DNA from 2 places in the Echinicola strongylocentroti genome. Region 1 is predicted to be linked to the other one. Evidence: riboswitches for the same ligand, from Rfam matches in the RefSeq annotation. Region 1 holds a riboswitch; the other holds the start of a gene.
The links. Region 1 has a riboswitch for cobalamin ahead of DN752_RS02120 (TonB-dependent receptor plug domain-containing protein). Riboswitches for the same ligand answer to the same signal wherever they lie in the genome.

Region 1 (7,676 bases):
CCAAGGGGACCGTTACCATTATAACATGAACGGTATACCTGATACCCAAGCAAAAAAGATCTTCAAGACCCATCATCCTGAAAACATTTTTCTTTGTGAGAATGATGGAGAGATAAACAATAGTGTAATGGAAGTAGCGGAAATGATAAAATCTGGAACGATAAAATTTTAGGTTAAGAAATTAATCATTTTCATATCCTGATCACCAACCTTTACCAATTACCCAAAAAATCAAAAAAATCAGCCACTTCTGTGTGCTGCCTCCACTTTTTGCTGGGCATACACGGAGGGCAATACCTGATATTCTGCTTTAAAATGCTTGGTAAAGTATTTGGCATTGTTATACCCCACTTGGTAAGCTACTTCCGCCACGGTAAGTTGGCTTTCGCCCAGCAATTGGGTAGCCCTTTCCAAGCGGATCATGCGAATAAATTCCAAGGGTTTTTTTCCCGTCAGGGAAGTGAGTTTTTTGTAGAGATGCACCCGGCTCATGGCCAGCTCTCCACTGAGCATTTCTACCGAAAGCTCCGGATTGTCCATATTGTCCTCCACCACTTTTACCGCCTTTTGGATCAGCCTGTCATCGAGGGATTCGAGTTTCACCTCACTGGTGATGACTCCTATTCGTTTCTTGAACCGCTCCTGTAACAAACTGCGTTCGTTCAGCAGGTTCCTGACCCGAAGCAACAAAAGCTCTACATTAAAAGGCTTGGTGATGTAATGGTTGGCACCACTGTCCAATCCTTCCAGCTGCTTCTCTTCCGAGGATTTGGCGGTCAAGAGGATCACGGGAATATGGGAGGTACGAAGGTCCTTTTTCAGCAATTGGCAGAGCTCCACGCCGTTCATCTTGGGCATCATCACATCACTGATCACCATATCGGGAATATGCTCAAATGCCATTTCACTCCCTTCTTCCCCGTTTAGCGCTGTGATCACTTTGTATTCCTCCACCAGGCAGGATTTCAGGTAATGCACAAATTCCTCATTATCCTCTACCAACAAGATGGTCTTTTTTTCTGATTGCTCAATCCCTTCCATTTCCTCCTCGTCACTTTCCTCATAAGCCAGTTCTGTATGGGCTATTTCCTCCACTGGCAAGGTCACCGTAAACGTACTGCCACGTCCCACTTCACTTTCCAATAAAACGTCCCCATCATGCAGCCGCGCAAATTCCTGCACGATGGACAAGCCGATACCACTTCCTTGGTTCAGGCTATCACTGTTTTCTTCCCCGACATAGTAGCGGTCAAAAATCCGCTTTTGGTCCTCCTCTCCTATGCCTACACCAGTATCCTGTACACTGATCGATAGGCTTCCTTTTTCCCCTGCTGAATGAGGACTTTCATAATTCACCATTACCTTGATCGCTCCTCCCCTATAGGTAAATTTAAATGCATTGGAAAGGAGGTTAAAAAGGATTTTCTCCAATTTATCTACATCAAAATGCGTAAATAATTGCTGTTTATTGCTCATAAAATCCAAGGCAATATTCTTCTTCTCCGAAAGGTCTTCAAACGACTGGGTAGTTTCACGCAAGAAGCCAATAACATCTCCTTCTACGGGAGAAAAATCTATGCCTTCCGATTCGATTTTACGGATGTCCAGCAGTTGGTTGATCAGGTTCATCAGGCGCTTGGCATTTCGCTGAATGGTAAGGTAATGGTTTTGTGTATGTGGCTCGTTGGTAGTCTTCAGCAACTTCTCCACTGGTGCCAAAATCAAGGTCAGCGGTGTCCTGAATTCATGGCTGACATTGGTGAAAAACTTGGTTTTCATTTTGTCCAGTTCTTTCATCCGCTTGGCTTCTTCCCTGTCTTGGGCGATTTGGAGGCGGTCTTTTTCCCGGGCAATGATTTCCCGTTGGATCGCTATGACGATCAAGGCCACAATGACAAAATATATCAAAAATGCCAATGGGGTTTTCCAAAATGGTGCCAGGACTTCTATATCCAGCATCTGGGCTTTTTCGCTCCACACACCATCATTATTGGCCGCTCTCACCTTAAACGTATAGTTTCCCGGATCCAAGTTGGTATAGGTGGCCTTGGTCACCCCGTCTTCTACCTCCACCCAGTCGCTATCAAAACCTTCCAACATGTACCGATATTGGTTTTTGTCAGAATGGATAAAGTTCAGTGCAGCAAATTCAACGGCAAAAACGTTTTCATTATGCTTCAGCACCAGCTTTTTGGTTTGGTTGATGTTTTGCTCCAACACTATTCTACCCGCTATTTTTTTGCCTATCTTCACAGACTTGTTAAACAATTGAAAATCCGTCAAAACGACTTTGGGACTTTCTTCGTTCATTCGCATTTTGTTAGGATAGAAAATATTATAGCCATTGGGCCCACCAAAGACCAGCTCACCTTTTGAGGTCTTCAACGCGGAATTCTCATTGAAAGAGTTTCCCTGTAGTCCATCTCCCACGCTAAAATTACGAAAAGCCAATGAAAGCGAATCCTTGTCCTTGGCCCTACTTACTTGTACATGGCTCAGCCCAGTGGTCGTACTCAGCCAGAGGTTATGGTTATTGTCTTCCAGGATTTTTACGACATGATCAGACGGAAGACCATCTGTATGGTTAAAATTATGGAATACACCTTCCGCTTGATCAAAGTAACTAAGCCCTTGAGTAGTCGCCACCCACATCGTACCATTACTATCCTTTAAAATATCCATGATATTGTTCCCTGCCAAGGATGACGAATTACCGATTTCGTGGCTATGGTAAGCTGCAAAACCACTTTTCAGGCTGATTACATCAATCCCATTGCCACCACCAATCCAGAGATTTCCCGCCGTGTCCTCCTCCAAGGAAGAAATATAATCACAGTGCATAGGAAACCGACCCTCGGGTCCGATAAAATGGATAAAGCTATCCGTTTTGGGATCATAGAGGTCAAGACCGCTGCGCAAAGTGCCTGCCCAGACATTCCCTTCCCTATCCTCATATAGCTCCCATACACTTTCACCGGAGAGACTTTGTGGATCATTGGCATCAGGCTGGTAATTCCGGAACAGCTGACCATCAAAACGACTAAGTCCCTTCAAATAAGTAGCAATCCACAGCTCGCCATTTTGGTCTATCATCAGGTCCACGATAATGTCTCCGGGCAAGCTGTTTCCTTCGCCTTCTTGATGCTTGTACTCCGTATATCGCTGCTTCTTCCGGTCAAAATACAACAGGCCATTTCCATTGGTGCCAATATAAAAATTGCCCTTTTCGTCCTCCACAAAGCAGTTGATGTCATTGTAAGGAAGGGACTGTTTGGCCGTCAGCATGTGTTTGACATGGGGAAAACGGATCAATTTCTCGTTGTACAGGTTGATACCATTCTTGAAGGTGCCCACCCAGATAATACCTGAACGGTCTTTCATGAGCTCATACACACTGTTATGTGCCAGGCTGTGGGGATTTTCGGGATCATGTTGGAGGTAATTCACGGTCATGTCTTCCTTGCTGAGGACATTAATTCCGCCATGATCGGTACCGATCCAGATTTCGTTCTTTTTGTTTTCTACAATTCCCCTTACTTGGTTATTGTTCAGCTTTACCTTTTCTGAGTTGGTATGAAGGTGATGTAATCGATCAGCATAGCTGTCAAAATAAAATAGTCCTTCGCCATTTTCATACAGATAGATCCATGCATCATCATCACTATCAATAAAAATCCGGAAATCATCCGTATAGTTGACATTCGTATCTCCAAAAAGCTCGATCCGTCGCCTTACTTTTAATGAATTGGCTCCAAGGATATCCACTGCACCATTGGAATATACCAGCCAGTACTCGCCGTGGGAGTTTTCGGCAATGGCCGACACATAATTATAACTGATAGAAGAAAAATTGTCCTCTTGATGTTTGAGGTGAACAGTTTTTTGTGAACGAGGATCATATATGCTGATGCCCTGATTGGGATGTCCAAACCAATAGCGCCCTGAGTTATCTTCATATACCAAATGAACAACCGCACTTAACAGACCATACCGCTTTGCATACTGTGAAAGGGAGGTGCTGAAAGTCTCTGTGCTCGCATCATACACCTCCATGACATTGTTCCGGTTGAGCAGCCAAAGTGCTCCTTCAGGACCGGGCATGATTTTTCTGACACTGTTTTCGGATAAGGAGGTGGTGTCATTGGGACGGTTTCTGAAAACGCTAAACTCTTCTCCATCATAGCGGTTTAGCCCTGAGTTGGTCGCCATCCAGATATAGCCCAGCTCGTCTTGATGAATATCCGTAACACTGTTATTGGACAGCCCATCTTCCACCGTAATGGCACCAAATAGGTAATTGCCCTCCTGCGCATAAACACTGGAAAGTCCTGTCAGCAATAAATAAACGTACAACAAGCTTACAAAAAAACGATTCATCTGGCTATTGGGGTCATTGGGTATTGCCAATATAGTGTAAACTTTACCTCAAATCAACTAAACTGTTTCCCTGCGAAATACTAAATGCGTTTGTCCTGTTGAAAACTACTGGGCAAACGCATTTAAAAAAATGTTCTATTTGGTATTTATATTTGTCGTTCCTTTGGAATTTAGCTTTATATGTATCCGCTACATTACATGTAATCAAATTCACTACTGTTTATGCTTTATCAGACTTTCCTACTTTTTCCATTGATGAAAAAGTAGGAAAAAAATCTAGGCCATGGAGCATCCTTCAAATTAAGAGGTTGGGTTTACGAGTACGATTTCGGTTGCCTTAATTTGATTTTGTGCCAGTTGCTATGGGCTAAAACTGAGTGGATCTCACTTGTCCACTGCGCGAGCTAACTCATTTTCTTAACGCCCCCATCAACTGTCCCAAAACCGAATGCTCCAAAGGCCGAATAATGGACTCACAGTGGACACTTCGTTTCTATAAGCCTAAGTGTTGCGTTACGGATACACATAAAATTCTTGAACCGGTTTATGGACTTAAGTGCCAGCGGCACGATAAATTTTGTAACCTGCGGATTCATCCGCAGGAGCTTAAGCTCTCCTCAACCTCCCGAAGGAGTGCCAGCGGCACGGATGATAGCTATGCCTACACGAAATTTGTTTCCCTTCAAAACACTTAATGCGTTTGCCACACTTGAAAACCACCTTCCATTGCAACTTCCCCGCAAAAAACCTTATCTTTGCGCCAGTTTTTGGCACCTATTCACCTAAAAGGAGAATGGTTTAATAGGGAATCCGGTGAAAATCCGGAACTGTACCCGCAGCTGTAAGCTCCCAAAAGCAACTGGTAACCAAGCCACTGTCCGACATATCGGATGGGAAGGCGCCAGGTGTGGAGCAAGTCAGAAGACCTGCCATCAACTGCTATAATTCAGAGCTTTCGGGTGAAAGGCTATGAAACTTCAACGGATCTTATCGATGATGAGATCTTCAGAAGTTCCATGCGGGCAATGTACTTCTTCATTGCACACATGAAAATATCTTTAGCGCTGAGGATATTTTCACAGTTTTCCCAGAAAGTTCATAGTGTCCAATTATTAACGCATTAAACACGCTATGAACAAACACATTATTTCTTTTCCAAAAAAGAAAGGACTACTTCCCCTTCTTGTAGCAGGCATTTCCCTTTGGACTGCTATGGCCAATGCACAAGATGCCCAAGACCTCGATGAAGTCGTCGTGACGGGTACCAAATTTGAAATCCCGGTCGAAAAATCCGGAAAGACGATTTACAAACTCAACCAAAAGGACATTGAACGGAATGTGGGAAAAACCATCCCCGACTTGCTCAATGAGGTACCCGGTATCCAAATAGACGGAAACTACAGCTCTCCGGGGACCAATATCAGCTATTTTGTCCGTGGTGCCAGTAGTAAGAATACTCTCATCCTCATCGACGGCAATCCTATCAATGATCCCTCACTGGCAGACGCCACCTATGACCTGAGACTCCTTCCGCTGGATCAAGTGGAGTCTATCGAAGTGCTCCGTGGTGGACTGAGCACGCTTTACGGTACCGGAGCCTCCGCAGCCGTGATCAATATCAAATTAAAATCAGGAAGCAAAACCAAAAAATTCGGTGGATCTGCTGACTTCAGCGGCGGATCTTTTAATACCTACCGGGGAAACATCAGCCTAAACGGCCAAACGGAACGATTCAATTACTTGGTGTCCGGAAGCCTTTACAATTCGGAGGGCTTTTCGTCAGCCTTGGACACTACAGCCGCCGCTGCCTACGGCAAAGATGGCATCAACCGAAAAGACCTTATGGTCAAAATGGGCTATGCCTTTTCGGGTCGCTTTAAGCTGGATTTTCTTACCGCCTATGATGACATGGAGGCAGATTATGATAGTGGACCCTTTCTCGATGCAGACAACCAGCAGACCAGCAACCAGCTGCGATTTGGCCTAAACCCTACTTATCAATATGCCAACGGTAGCATCAAACTTAAAACTGTTTACAATATCAGTGAACGGGAATTTATCAGTAGCTTCCCTTCAGAATACAAAGGCAGAAACCTTCAGCTCGACCTGACCCAAGAGCACCAGATCGTCAGTGGGCTGAAAGGGCTTTGGGGAGTCAATCTCCAACAATTATCCTACGAACAACCGGGAGAACTGGCTTTTGACAATAACCAATTCACGCTGCTGGATCCTTATGCTTCTTTCTTCTATGAAGCGGCCAGTGGCTTCAATGTCCACGCGGGAGCCAGGGTAAACACCCATTCGGAATACGATGCCAAATTCATCTATAATGTCAATCCAAGTTACCTATTTGAAGTTTCTGATCAAGTGACCGCAAAGATCCTCGCATCTGTGGCTACTTCTTATGTCACGCCTACCCTCTATCAGCTCAATTCTCCCGACTACGGAAACGATGCGTTGAATCCCGAGGAATCACTCAATTATGAACAAGGAATCTCCTTTTATGTAGGCGACGAATTCACCTTTAACCTGGTGCATTTTACCCGTGACGAATCCAGCCCAATTGAGTTCGTGTCCTTGTTTGACGAGACCGGAAACTACATTGGCGGTGAATACCAAAACACTACCGATAAACGGAGAGTGGAAGGCTTCGAGGCAGATTTCACTTGGATGGTCAACCAATACTTCTCCATGTCTGCTAATTTTGCACATGTCAGTACCGACAAGCCCGAGACCTTTTACAGGGTACCAAAAAGCAAGTGGGGGCTGGTATTCAATGCAAGTCCGGCAGAAGACACCCAAGTGACCTTAAAATATAACTTTACCAGCCAAAGAACAGTCTATGACTATGGTGTGGGAGGAGCATTTGACCTGGACAGCTATGGACTGGTGGACTTATTTGTACAGCAAGCCGTCTTGGACAATAAACTGAATATTTATGGTGGAGTGAACAACCTGCTGGATGAAGACTTTACTGCCATCTATGGCTATACCACCAGAGGCAGAAACTTCAGCATCGGAGCGCGATATCAGTTTTGAGATGTGAGATTTGAGTCTTGAGATGTGAGTAGTGAGTCTTGAGACAAAAGGCCTCGTTCCCCCTTTTAGGGGCTAATCCTGATCCCTGTACTGAACGTATCGAAGGGTGAAATCAGGAAAGTATAATAAGAAAACTAGATGGATCGCCATATGGTTTATAATGTAGTAGACTAATGAAAAGGCATACACAATGAACAAAGAAAAGCGCTGCCCAAATTGCCAAATAGCTTTTGCCTGCACGACGGAATGTTGGTGCAGTG
Region 2 (7,676 bases), 2.0 Mb from region 1:
CGTAAAAATGATGAACGGCATGACAGATGATAATTTTATCAATTATGCCAAGCGGGCTTATTCAGATAAAATGAGCGAAATGGAAATCGCCAAGGAAGTAGAAAAAGTCAAGGCCAATAGGGATCTTGCCATGCGTGCTTACATGACTGTTGTGGCTGAGACAGAGGACAGCTTCAATATGCAGCCCGGCGTACTTGCCTCCTTTGATCTCATGAAAGCTACTGAAGGCCAATTTAACGAGTATGAACATGTCGAGGAAGACCTGTACCAGCCGTTTCATCAAAAGAAAGTCGAAGCCAATATGATGGGGAGCTGGAAGTTTCTAAGGACCGCAGTCCCCATGGGCAGCGAAGCGGATTACACGCACATGACACTTAATTTTTACAACAACTATATGCAGTTCTTCAACTCGATGGAATATGAAGACATGGAAGCTTCCGAAGAACAGCTGGTGGCCATGGAGGAAGGACTGAGCTCCAGAGACCAAAAATGGGTATACATGGCGACATTGGTCAAGGCGATAAGGTAGGGCTGGTATTTTTACCCCCCTTTTTACGCTCTCAAGAAAAACCTGACTTTTCGATAAGTCAGGTTTTTCTTTTTCCCATATAGATATTTTGGCAGGGAGAAAAACAGTCCTATTACTATTGCTCTTTATGGTAACTTAATGAAGTAGTGATAGTCCAAAATTGACAATTGCAGTACTAAATAATAGTAAAATTAGGGAGGCCAAACCTTGAGGTGAAAAGGTAATAATATGACAATCTCCCCTTAATACCCCGATCAAAAGAAAGCCTTAGATTGAAATTCAAAATATACACAATGAGACAATTTTCTAAAACATCCAGAAGAAGCTTTTTAAAAAAATCAGGCATTGCCACAGTAGGTTTTATGGGCCTGTACCAGTTTGTTCAGTCCGGGTCATTTGCCGGGGGAGTAATGGACAATATCGGTTATGGAGCGCTTCAGCCAGACCCAGAGGGCATCCTCAACCTGCCAAAAGGATTTTCCTACAAGATCATATCCAAAGCAGGCCAGCCAATGAGCGATGGCCTTCTCGTTCCGGGCAGCCCCGACGGCATGGGGACCTTTTCCGGTGAAAATGGCAGGGTGCTCATCGTCAGAAACCACGAAATCAGCCCCGATGATTTGGAAAAAGGAGCTTTTGGCAAAGAAAATGAGCTGTACTCCAAGGTCTCCACAGACCTTCTCTATGAAACAGGCAAGGGACAGCTACCCGGACTCGGAGGGACCACAACGATGGTATATGACCCCAAAACCGGAGAAGTAGAAGATGAGTTTCTAAGCTTGGCGGGCACTGTCAGAAACTGTGCTGGAGGTGTCACCCCTTGGAACAGCTGGCTGACCTGTGAAGAATCCACCGTGACTTCGGGATCATACGATGGAAAACTGGACCTTAATCACGGTTACGTATTCGAAGTGCCTGCGCTGGCAGATCGGCAACTACACAAGGCCATTCCGATCAAGGAAATGGGGCGCTTTAACCATGAAGCAGTGGCAGTGGATCCTAAAACCAGTATCGTATACCTCACAGAAGACCGTGGTGATGGGCTTTTTTATCGCTTTATCCCCAACGAGCCGGGAAAACTCTATCGTGGCGGAAAGCTGCAAGCCTTGGTTGTTTCCGGTGAGAAAAGCCGAGACACCAGAAACTGGAGTGATCTTGAGGTCCCTAAATTTCCCAAAAACCAGTCCATGGCTGTAAGCTGGATTGACTTGGACGATATCGATGCTCCTGAAGATGACCTAAGACACAGAGGAGCAGAACAAGGGGCTGCATGTTTTGCACGAGGAGAAGGTATATGGTTTGGTGATGGCGAACTCTACTTTGCCTGTACCAATGGAGGGGAAATTTCCGCGGGCCAGGTATTTCGGTATACTCCCGGAGCTAATGAAGGCCAAGCCAATGAAGCTGAGGCACCGGGGACTCTTGAGCTTTTTGCAGAACCAAACGACAAGGAAATCCTCAAAAGCTGTGATAATGTAGCCATAGCGCCTTGGGGAGACCTGTTGCTTTGTGAAGATGATAAACACCCTTTTGTAGTGGGCATTACACCAGCTGGTGAATATTATAAACTGGCCGAAAACGTAGGCTTCCGAACGGAATTTGCCGGTGGTGTCTTCTCTCCTGATGGAAGTACGTATTTCGTAAATATCCAAGGTGCAGGGCTGACGCTAGCGATCACTGGCCCTTGGAACAACAACGCTTGAATCGATTAAATAGGGTTAAATATTAACTGAGCCGTTTCCATTCTATGGAAATGGCTCTTTTACTCTTTGAGGATTTTAGTGGGCTTTTTGTCTTCATCAATGGCCACCAAGGTAAATGTCCCGCTGATGGCCTTTTCACGACCTTCTTCGTACATCTGCTCAATGAAAATGTCTACTTGGACCTTTAAGCTGGTATTGCCGATATGGATGATATGTCCCACCAGTTCGACGATTGTACCCGCAGGAATAGGGACCGTAAAATCAATTTTGTCACTGGAGACCGTAACCATACGCTGTCTGCTAAAACGTGTAGCAGCAATAAAGGCCACTTCATCCATCATGTGCATGGCCGTGCCTCCAAAAAGCGTGTCATAGTGGTTTACGGTATTGGGAAAAACAGCTTTGAAAATCCGGGTTTCTGCTTTTTTGATCTTCTCTTCTATTTTGTTCATTCTTCTTTTTCAAGTGCCAAAAGATGTGTTATTTCTCCGTTTTTGTTCCACAAAGGAAATATTCGGATCGCACAAATATAGGTAGATTGATTTTTTTTATAGTTCAGAAGCCGGGTTTTAAACGGACTTTCTCCCTGAAGGCCTGTCCTGATGTGTTTTATTGCCAATGGAGAGGTAAGGGGACCTTGCAAAAAAACCGGGTCTTTTCCAATGACATCATGAGGGGCATAGCCCGTCATATGCTCAAAACCTGCATTGACCCAGACAATCTTCTTTTTGAGGTCTGTCAAGACGAGGGCTTGGTAGTGGTGAAGATAAAGATCGGGAAATCCGTTCCAATTGAATTTTCCCTTATAAAAAGCCATTACCTGATGGTCTTTTTCCTGTTTTCCTTTTTCTTTGCCGATTAGAATCGTCGGAGCGAAAATATCCCAGCACTTTAAGGGCGCTTTATAGGGCTGTGGGCGATTTTTGAGATGCTTCATGGTTGAAATCAATTAAACCCGATTTATGGACCTGTCTGACTTAGCTGTCAGGGCTTTGTAATCCCAAGCCGGGATAATGGGGATTTGATATCCCCCTAGGCCATTTGTGAATAACACACATATGACCACCTTTCCCAGCTAAAGTCAATCAAAAAAGGCCTCTTAGATACATAAAAAGGAGGAAATACCCTTAAAATGGTATTGATTCTAGGTTAATTCCGGACAGTTCTATAACTGTCCGGAATGCAGAATTGTTTATTGGGCTGCAAGTTCAGCCGCTACTTCCTTACGAAGTACTTTTGCGGCATTCACCATGCGTTTCAGGGCTTCTTCTGTTTCTTCCCAAGCCCGAGTCTTGAGGCCACAGTCAGGGTTTACCCATAGCTGATTTTGCGGGATCACCGCTTTGGCCTTTTGGATCAATGTAATCATCTCTTCTATCGATGGTACCCTTGGAGAATGAATATCATACACTCCAGGGCCAATCTCATTGGGATAGTTGAATTGACCAAATGCATCCAATAGCTCCATTTGCGAGCGGGAACACTCAATCGTAATCACATCAGCATCCATCGCTGCGATATGGGTGATGATGTCGTTAAATTCGGAATAGCACATATGGGTATGGATCTGCGTGCTATCGGCCACTGCTGAAGCAGAAATCCTAAAGCATTCGACTGCCCATCGTAGGTAATGGTCCCAATCTGCTTGCCGTAGAGGCAATCCTTCCCGCAAGGCGGGCTCGTCTATCTGAATGATATGAATACCGGCTTTCTCTAGATCCTTTACTTCTTCGCGAATGGCCAAAGCAATTTGTTGGCACGTAACTTTTCTGGGCTGATCGTTTCGGACAAAAGACCACTGTAAGATGGTGACAGGCCCTGTCAACATTCCTTTTACAGGTCTGTCTGTAAGGGATTGGGCATACTGGGTCCAGAACATGGTCATTGATGCTGGACGCGTGACATCACCGTAAATGATTGGAGGCTTTACGCAGCGCGAACCGTAGCTTTGGACCCAGCCATTCTGGGTAAAGGCAAATCCTTCCAGCTGTTCTCCGAAATATTCCACCATGTCATTTCGCTCAAACTCACCGTGCACCAAAACGTCCAAGCCTATTTCCTCTTGCCACTGGATGGCTTTTGCTGTAGCCTCTTTAATCCGCTCGTTGTATTGATTTTCAGTCAATACCCCTCTTTTGAGCTGGGATCGCCATTGACGAACTTCTTTGGTCTGTGGAAATGAACCAATGGTGGTGGTGGCAAACAGTGGCAGGTGAAGGTGTTCGTTTTGAAGTTTCGTACGCTTGGAAAATGGGCTTTGCCGCTGACTGTGCGCTGGCGAAAGCTTCGCAACGGCTTCTTGGACGGAAGGCTTGTGAATACGGCTGGAATCGGCCTTGCTGCTTATCGCTGCTTGATTTTCTTCTAGTAGGGCATTGGACTGGGGGGAGTCACTGTCCAGTGTAAGAGTCTTAAGGACCGTGATTTCAGTGACTTTTTGACGGGCAAAGGCCAGCCAACTTTTGATGGTTGTGTCCAATGAATTTTCGTTGGTTTCTTCTTCTAGGTCACAGGGGCTGTGCAATAGTGAACAACTTGGCCCTATCAAAAGGCGGTCGTCATCCTTTTTTTTCTGGGCCTTTTTGATCAGCTGAAGTGATGACTGATAGTCATTTTTCCAGATGTTTCTACCATCGACCAGTCCCAGTGACAAGGTCATATTGCCAGGGATTTTTGATAAAATTGCGTCCAGTTGTTCTGGATGGCGAACTAGGTCTACGTGAAGCCCGCACACAGGAAGGTCAGCGGCCAGTTCTAGGTTGTCCTCCAGCGCACCAAAATAAGTTGTCAATAGTGTTTTGACTCCTGGTACTTGCTTTTTGATTTCCTTATATGCCCACACAAAAGCTTCTTTTTCTTTCTGGTCAAGATCCATTGCCAAAAAAGGCTCGTCCAGCTGCACCCAATTCGCATTTAATGCTTCCAGCTTTTTTAGAATATCGATATAAACTGGTAGTAACTGTTTTAACAAATCAATACGATGAAATCCATTTTCCTTTTCCTTACCCAGTAATAAAAATGAAACCGGCCCCAGCAGTACAGGTTTGGTAAGGACACCCAAGTGTTTAGCTTCTTTAAATTCATCCAGCACTTTGGTGGAGAAAAGTTTGAAGTGTTGTTCTCTGGTGAATTCAGGGACGATATAATGATAATTGGTATCAAACCACTTGGTCATCTCCATGGCAATGATATCAAGGCCGTCCTTCTGGTAGCCTCTTGCCATCGCAAAGTAGAGGTCAAGTTCCGGTTTGTTTAGTTTTGTAAGGATCTCATGATAGCGATCAGGGATGGCTCCTACCGTAAAAGCCATATCCAATACCTGATCATAAAAGGAAAAGTCATTGGAAGGAATGAGGTCCAGTCCAGCATCTTTCTGCAGCTTCCAGTTTGTGATGCGGACTTCAGCAGCAGCTTTCTGAAGATCATTAAGCGGGATTTTTCCAGCCCAGTAAGCCTCGCAGGCTTTTTTTAATTGTCTTTTGCTACCAATTCGCGGGTAGCCAAGATTGTGCGTTAGCATAGTGTTCAACTTTTAACGTGATAAATGGTTCGTCAAAAGCCCTTAGCCAAACTTCACAATGCTTTTGGAATGGCACGGTAAGAAGGTGCTGAGAAATAGACATACTTTTCCCTTGGGCACAGTAATCCCGGAGAAGAAAGAAAAAGCGTGAATACCCGACAGTAGCTTCAAATCGCGAAAGCATTGTCACTCCCATCTGCCGGCTTAGGCAGATAGGTCAATACAGGCAGGTCTCCTGGCTCATGACATTCTTACCGTCCTTCCCATTCTGAAACTGATCAGAACAGTGGACAACAAAGGGCAAGAACTTATTTGGTCACTCACAGTTGCGCGACAGCCCGTGATTTTCACACGGTTCCCTATTATCCCCGACCTTAGTCGGCGACCTATATTGGTGATTGAAGTAAATATGAAAAGAACTTTGGCTGCAAATATAGGAATTAGAATTGGATTTGGTGTAGAAATTAAAATTGTGATGACATATTTAACCCGGATTATGCGTTAAGAATCGTAGTGAGAGCTGAAATTGCAAGAAAATCAGTTAGTTTGGAGGCATTAGCGTAGCACCGCTACGGTTATGCCGAAAACTAAAGTGAAACGGCTGATTTTGAATCAGTTTAAGGTCGCAACAGATAGGCTAATGCATATTCCGGGTTTAACCTATTCCCTGATTTTGGTAGGCCAACCAACTTATCTATGGCCAGCTACGAACCAAAATATCAGGAACCGTGAGCTCCTGACACGATCCCGAAGAATCAAATCCATTCAATCGAAGTTCACCATAGCCAAAAAAAGCAAAGTGGAATTGTATTTTTTTTGTAGATTGGAGAGGAAAATCGAATAAGAACTCAACCTGATTTTATGACATCCACTCAGATAGGTCTTGGCATGGCTGCTCTTGGCCGGCCAGAATACATTAATATTGACCCAAAAGACAAAAGGGATAAATCAGAAGAAGCCTTTTATAAGAATGCATTTGATGTGTTGGATGAAGCTTACCGGTCCGGAATCAGGTACTTTGATACCGCAGCTTCTTACGGAAAAGGGGAATCCTTTTTGTTAAAATGGCACCAAAGGAGAAAACATTCGGATGTGCTTTTTGGCTCTAAATGGGGCTATACTTATACCGCCGACTGGCAGCTTGGCTACCAAGGAAAACATGAAGTCAAAGAACATAGCTTGGAAAAGCTAAAAGAACAATGGGGTTTTTCCCAAAAACTACTTCCTGCGCTGGACATCTATCAGATCCACTCAGCCACCTTGGAGTCAGGTGTTTTGGAAAACACAGCGGTTCTCGAAGAACTCGCCAGTATCAAACGATCTACAGAGGTGAAAATTGGTCTTACTACCAGTGGACCCCAGCAAAAAGAGGTGCTCGAAGAAGCAATGCATATCGCTGTGGAAGACACTCCATTGTTTGATACCTTTCAGGTAACCTTTAATATCTTCGAACAAAGTGCTCTTTCTATGTTAGAAGATGCCAAAACCAATGGTGTGAAGATTATCATTAAAGAAGCTATGGCCAATGGTCGTGTCTTTCCAAATAAAAATTACCCGCATTATGCCCATATTTATACCTTTATCGAGCAGCTGGCCCAAAAATACCAAGTGGGGGTTGATGCCATAGCCCTGCGGTTTTGTATGGATAAAGTCAAACCCGGATATGTCCTTAGTGGAGCCAGTACAGTCCAGCAGGTAAAGGAGAACTTAAAAGCCGCTACTTTTCAGCTTACCACAGGTGAGTTGGAGCAGCTCTCCGAGATGGCAATAAACTCGGAGGATTACTGGCAAGAGCGATCACTTCTCCAGTGGAATTAGAATAGCACTGGTTTATTTTGAAATAGATAAAAAAACTATTTTATTTGCAGCACCTAAAGCGCAAAAGCACTTTGGTCAATTAGGATGATCATGACAATGGGGCATG

Region 2: another riboswitch for cobalamin. It lies ahead of metE (5-methyltetrahydropteroyltriglutamate--homocysteine S-methyltransferase); the one in region 1 lies ahead of DN752_RS02120 (TonB-dependent receptor plug domain-containing protein).

What each region holds. Positions count from the first base shown of each region.
Region 1 is NZ_CP030041.1:548,027-555,702, forward strand. It holds gene DN752_RS02110 (hypothetical protein) at 1-172, shown strand, start outside; gene DN752_RS02115 (hybrid sensor histidine kinase/response regulator transcription factor) at 241-4,407, opposite strand; cobalamin riboswitch at 5,129-5,325, shown strand; gene DN752_RS02120 (TonB-dependent receptor plug domain-containing protein) at 5,509-7,416, shown strand; gene DN752_RS02125 (DUF5522 domain-containing protein) at 7,607-7,676, shown strand, end outside.
Region 2 is NZ_CP030041.1:4,804,463-4,812,138, forward strand. It holds gene DN752_RS18865 (hypothetical protein) at 1-529, shown strand, start outside; gene DN752_RS18870 (alkaline phosphatase PhoX) at 823-2,232, shown strand; gene DN752_RS18875 (acyl-CoA thioesterase) at 2,292-2,684, opposite strand; gene DN752_RS18880 (PAS domain-containing protein) at 2,681-3,169, opposite strand; gene metE (5-methyltetrahydropteroyltriglutamate--homocysteine S-methyltransferase) at 3,425-5,752, opposite strand; cobalamin riboswitch at 5,961-6,157, opposite strand; gene DN752_RS18895 (aldo/keto reductase) at 6,614-7,570, shown strand.